Regions from separate parts of the Shewanella bicestrii genome, predicted to be linked through region 2. Evidence: riboswitches for the same ligand, from Rfam matches in the RefSeq annotation. Region 2 holds a riboswitch; the other holds the start of a gene.
What was found. Region 2 has a riboswitch for cobalamin ahead of CF168_RS04355 (ABC transporter ATP-binding protein). Riboswitches for the same ligand answer to the same signal wherever they lie in the genome.
Positions count from the first base shown of each region.

Region 1: linked by a shared signal. The riboswitch ahead of CF168_RS03440 (TonB-dependent receptor) and the one ahead of CF168_RS04355 (ABC transporter ATP-binding protein) in region 2 are both predicted to bind cobalamin.

Region 1 covers NZ_CP022358.1:763,805-767,001, reverse strand. The annotation lists gene CF168_RS03440 (TonB-dependent receptor) at 84-2,054, opposite strand; cobalamin riboswitch at 2,164-2,397, opposite strand; gene CF168_RS03435 (hypothetical protein) at 2,521-3,189, opposite strand.
Region 2 covers NZ_CP022358.1:1,002,700-1,005,896, forward strand. The annotation lists gene metH (methionine synthase) at 1-542, opposite strand, end outside; gene CF168_RS04350 (histidine phosphatase family protein) at 753-1,475, shown strand; cobalamin riboswitch at 1,656-1,814, shown strand; gene CF168_RS04355 (ABC transporter ATP-binding protein) at 1,948-2,913, shown strand; gene CF168_RS04360 (FecCD family ABC transporter permease) at 2,910-3,197, shown strand, end outside.

The sequences.
Region 1 (3,197 bases), 240 kb from region 2:
TTTTTCTCTGCACATGGCCAAACAACAGAAATAATAAAGCCAGACTGAGCCTGGCTTTATTCGGTTAAGCATTTATTTCAAGCTTAGAAGCGGTAACCCACAGTCAAGCGAATATCACGGCCTCGGCCTGAGTAATAGCTATCACCCCAAATGCCACCGTAGTAACCCGAGCTAACATACTCTTTATCAAACAGGTTATCGATACGCAGGCTCGCTAACCAAGCATCACGGGTATAGTTAAGGGCTAGATTACCTAAAACATAGCTAGATAATTTATCGCCTTCGTTGCCGTTATCGCCTTCGATAAAACGATCGCCCGTGTAAAGCGCCTCGGCAAACACTTGGAAATGCTCGGAAAAATCCATGCTGACATAACCGCGTCCCGTATGCTCAGCCACCCAAGACAATTGCTTACCATCATTCACCCCATCGGTAAATTCGGCATCAATATAGTTATATTCCAAGCCTAAGGTGAGGGCTTGAGTGACCTGCCAATCCCAATCGGCACTCGCGCCATAGCGGCGTGAAGCATCAGCATTGACGTTGGCACCTTGGAAGCTGCCGCCAACAGGTTTTTCAGCACTCGGGTCGAAGACAATTTCATCTTCTAAATCGAGGCGATATAGGCTAACGCGTAGGCTTTGGTTAGCCACAGTCCAATCCCAACCCGCCTCATAGGAACGGCCTGTCTGTGGCTTTAAGCCATAGACATCTTTCGGGGTGTAAGCTTGCTCATCAACCTTAGCAAAGCGGAAGTTTTCATCGCCACGTAGATAGAACCTGTGCTCGGCGCTCGGACGGTAATTTAAACCGAACTCGAATGCGGTCGCATCTTCATCTAAATCGATGCCATTTGGATACACATTGCCATCGACCAGATCGTCGGTCACCCGCGCATAACGGCCGCCCACCACATAGCTTAAGGTGTGGCTTAATGGCACAGTGGCTTGCAGGTAAGCACTTTGCATTTCCTGCACATTGCTGCGCGCCATAGAGTCAAACTCGGCCTTACCGCGGCTGATATCCAAACCAGTCACTAGGTTTAGCTCACCTTGACGGGTGCTGTAATTGGCGAGCGCTTTAGGGCTAAACATAAGTAGCGAGCGAGTATTTTGGCTACCCGCGCCCCAGTTTAATGAGGTCACTAAGGTATCGCTGTAATCCAGATCCGCCGCTAAGGCCCAGTTTTGGTTAAGCTGATGCTGATAACCACTGCGTGCCGCTGTGGTCATCTCATGAACATATTCGCTGCTATTAGAAGACTGGCGTGGATTTTCTTTGAACTGTTCTACCGTCAACGAGCCAGGATTTTCGCGGTCATCATCGTAATAGCTGGTTTCAACAAAGAAAGAATCTGTGGCGGTTTTATATTGAATACGCCCAAGGATAGAACCCGTTTCATTGGCATTGTGCTTGCGATAGTTATCGCCTTGGTTGTAGCTACCGGTCAGGAAATAATGCCAATCTTTATTGATGGCGCCCGACACATCGCCGCGACCTTCGTAGGTATTAAAGCTGCCGCCGGATAATTGCACGCTGCCACCCGTATTCTCAGGCGACTTAGTCACAATGTTGATCACCCCGCCGACCGCTTGGTCACCATAGAGCACGCCCGCACTGCCCGATAAAATTTCGACACGCTCAATTAAATTGAGTGGAATTGCATTCAGGCTAGGTGCGGCGATATCGATGTTATTTAAGCGACGACCATCGAGCAAAATCAGCGTGTTGTTAACGGCGGTGCTGGCGCTAAAGCCGCGCATCGCAAAGCTAGTACCAATGTTATTGTCGGACAGCTGAATACCACTTTGACCGCGTAACACTTCGGTCAAGCTGGTTGCGCCACTCTGCTCAATCGCTGCGGCATCAATCACATTCACATTGGCGGCAATATTTAAGGGGGTCTTGTCTGAACGGCCAATCACGACGATATGCTCATCGACTTTGGCGACTTTGGCGACGCTGGCATCATCGGCCGCCACGGCGGGTGCGATAACAGAAAAGCTGCAAAGGCTGCCGATCAGCAGCGCGATTTTAGTTGGATGTGTTCCCATTTTACCTTTAACTCCTACAAGGAAAACGGGGCATTGGCGCCACGATACCGTTGATTCAGTAACAAATACTGACAGTCACTATCGCATTTTGAGATCTGCCCACCGAAATCTCAAAAACACCTTTAGGGCCGGTCTCCGGACTTAGGCTATGTTAATCCAAGTAATAGAAGGACTAACGCGAAACTGACCTTTGCACACTCGATTCTCTGGCTCACCTTGAGCTACCTAGCGAATGCGGTCGTCTCTCACCTTTTACCGTTGCGGGGGCAGTGCCAGAATTTCACTGGCTTCCCGATTATCTCGCGACGAATGCATCGCAAGCACCACAGAAGGTTGACTAAAAATAGGTTCAGAGGGCGAAAAACCAGTTAACGCCCAATAAGGCTCGTGGCATCAAGCCTGAGCGCGCGCATTATAGACGTCTATACGGATGAAAGTCCATGCTCATCCGTCTCTCGACTGACAACTACTTTAATGAATAGGGTGCTAAGCCTGAAATAAAGTCGGCACTGTTGGCCGCCTGTAAGGGAGGTTTGTCGGCAGAAAACACGTCGCCACGCATCGATTTATGCAGTAAATACAAGTCTTTGTTACCACTTACCACAGTATAGTAACCAATTTCGCCCTGGGGATGAGAGGTAAAAGCACTGGGGTTAAACTGAGTCGCGCTATGGACATTCGGCATTGTGGTGCAACCGAGAATAGCTTGAAAACCTTCGTGACCGTCTACTTGGGTATCCCCTAGCTTTTGATACACCACTTCACCGTCACAGGCGGCTTGGTAAGTTTCAGCCATCGCATCTAAAAACTGCTCGGGGCTCACGCTTTCGGCCATGTCCTTAAAGCCTTGCACACAAAACAGTGCACTCCATTGATTGAGCGCTTCCTGCTCCGGCACAAATTCCGCCATAAACATGCCCGCACGTTCCTCATGGTAGGCTTGACGCCAACCCGCTGGCAGGTTAAATCCTAATTGCTGACTAAAGACAGGCAACACATGGGTATGCGACGCACCACTTTCGCTGCGAGGCATATCCAATTTCGCCTCGACGGATTCAGAGCCGATTAGGCTGCACAGCATTAATACGCTCGCGCCCTGCCATAACCTCACCTGCATATGGGGTATACATTTCATTATTATCA
Region 2 (3,197 bases):
GCGCCGCCTTCAATTAAGGCGCGGGTCGATTCGCAGTAAGCGGTCACTAACTCATCGAAGTGGATATTGCGATATCCGGGATCGTTAACATCGGGGCTGATAGAGCAAGTGCGGTTAGTGGGCCCTAACACACCGGCTACATAACGGGGTTTACCCGTAGCTTTTTCGATTTCATCACAGGCTTCACGGGCGAGGCGCGCACCTTCACGGTTAATTTCGGCGGACAGCGACTGCATATCGTAGTCGGCCATGGCGATAGTGGTGGCGTTGAAGGTGTTGGTTTCAATAATATCGGCACCGGCTAATAGGTAGTCGGTGTGAATTTGTTTGATGATGTGTGGCTGCGTGAGCACTAAAAGATCGTTATTGCCCTTAACGTCGGTATGCCAATCCTTGAAACGCTCGCCACGGTAATCGGCTTCTTCCAGCTTGTAGCCTTGGATCATAGTGCCCATAGCGCCGTCTAAAATCAGAATGCGCTTGGACAACTGGTTGCGAATGTCTGCCAGTGTTTGGCTGGCTCGATGGAGAGATATCGCCATAAAATGATTACCTTTACTACAGCTAAGTTGAGTCCAAAGTACGCAATCGGGTGACAAATTGCATTTTATTATTGAATGTCGTTCGTTATGTTTTGGACATTTATACGTATAGACGTCCATAATACGCGACATCGGATTGTCAGGGCAAGGCTAAAGTTGGTATAGCATAGGCGAGATAACCCAGATAAAAACGATAAAAGGAAAGATCAGATGAAGCAGCTCAGGTTATTACTGTTACGCCATGGAGAATGTGAGGGCGGGGCGATTTTACGTGGCCGAGTGGATGTGCCACTGAGTGATAAGGGCTGGCGGCAGATGTCGGCGGCGGTGGAGGCGCAGGCGACTGTGTGCCACGGCATTTATAGCTCGACCTCAAGGCGCTGCGCCGAGTTTGCCAAGGCCTTTGCGGCTGAGCTGCATTCGAGTGCGTCCGTGGGCAGGAGTTTAGATGCGCCCGCGCCTTTGCCGCTTAAGGTCAACCTGCTGGAGGAGTTACAGGAAATAGCCTTCGGCGATTGGGATGGTTGCCTGCTCGATGACTTATATCAACGCGACGGCGAGCGGATGGCGGCCTATTGGCAGAATCCCTGGGAGGTGACACCGCCCAATGGTGAAGCCATGGCAAACTTCGAAGCCCGTATCGATGGTGCGATAGAACAAATCCTCGATAAAGAGTTTGCCCTGCTGGCGATGGATGATGAACAGGCCCACGGCGAGTTTAATGCCAATGCACCCGCGGCCAATATCTGGGTGGTCACCCACGGCGGGGTTATTCGCCACTTGATGTCAAGGGCGCTGGGGGCGGTGAAAACCTTAGGTTTTTACAGTCAGCTCGCCTTACCCGTGGCGGCGGTGGTGACGATTAATGTCCTCGAGGATGAGCAAGGTAAAAGATACTGGCGTTTAGACTGGCCCTCGGGCCACTGTGAGTAGCTTAAAAGTACCTGTCATCGGTATGATGAAAATTTTCTGATTTAAACAGCATTGCCTAATGAGCAAGATATAGGATAATGCTTTTCCCTGACGTTTGAGCCAGATAACGAACCCAGTACGTTAAGCTCAAAGGTCGCAGAAATAGGTGTTAGGAATTTTGTGCGATTGACTGCTATTGCTTAAAGGCAACAGTATTTAAGCGCGCCGGATAACCCAAACATAATAGGGAATCGGGGAGCTGCCCGTCAGTAGCCCGAACTGTACCCGCAACTGTGAGTAGTCGAAGCATTTTGCTTCTTACCTACGAGTCAGGATACCTGCCTATTTCTGTTTTCGCTGCGTGCAGCCTTAGTTCTCGAGCGGGTAACTCGAGGGAGCAGAAGATGACATTAATGAGTTTCGCCCTGTTGGCCCAAGCGGCGGCAGGCACAAATAACACCAATCAATATCCATGTGGGAGCAATCGTTAGTGATGCATTCCACATTGAGCCTTGCGCCCTTAGCGCCCGCTGCGACTTCCGCCAATATGGCACTTCAAGTGAGCCAATTGAGCTGGGCGATTGAGGGAAAAACCATTCTCTCGGAGATAAGCTTTGCCCTGCCGCAGGGGGAAATGCTCGGGCTGATTGGCCCCAATGGCGCGGGTAAATCCAGTTTGCTGCGCTGTTTATACCGCTTTATTCGCCCTGCTAAAGGGCATATCAGCCTGTTTTCGCAGGATATTAGCGAACTGTCGCCCAAGGCGTTTGCCTGTAAAGTGGCGGTGGTGCAGCAGGATACGCCGCAATATTTCGATATGACCACAGAGCAATTGGTTGCCATGGGACTCACGCCCCATAAGGGGATGTTTGATAGCCATTCCAGCGAAGACAGTGACAAGGTTGCCAAGGCGCTGGAAAAGGTTGGCCTGAGTCATAAAGTGCATCAGCAATACGATCGATTATCGGGCGGTGAGAAGCAGCGCGCCCTGATCGCCCGTGCCATAGTGCAGCAGCCGCAGTTATTGATTTTAGATGAGCCGACAAACCATCTCGATATCCGCTATCAAATTCAAATCTTAGAGCTAGTGCGAAGCCTTGGGATCAGCGTCATCGCCTCGATTCATGACCTGAATTTAGCCAGCGCCCTGTGCGACCACTTATTGCTACTGGATAAAGGGCTGGTGAGTGCCATGGGCACGCCGGCTCAGGTGTTAACCGAAGAACGTATCGCCGAAGTGTTTGGAGTATGCGCCCAAGTGACGCCCCATCCACAGCATGGTAACCCCTTGATTAATTACTTTTATGGTTATCAAAAGCCTAAGAGCGATACTGCGGACGCGGCGAGTGACTCCCACGCAGTTTCGGCTCAAGCGTTACCTCCTGTGGCCTGCGCCTGTCATAACCCCGGGGCGCCTAACGCGGCCTTGCATAAGCATAGCGTTGAACCCACGCCATGATAGACACACTCAAATTGGTGACCATGAATTTTTTTAGCCACATTTTTACGCCGCTCACCCGCCAGCAATGGCTGATTTTAGGCTTGGCGGGCTTTGCCCTGCTCACCCCCATCGCTGCCGCGAGTTTTGGCGCGGCAAACATTAGCTTTTTAGATGTGCTGCATGTGTTTATCAATAAACTCAGTCAGCTGTTTATGACTGATGAGGCCGTGAGCACCAGCAGCATGACAGAGCGGATTGTGATGGAGCTGCGACTGCCACGGATTTTACTTGCCTTTGTGGCG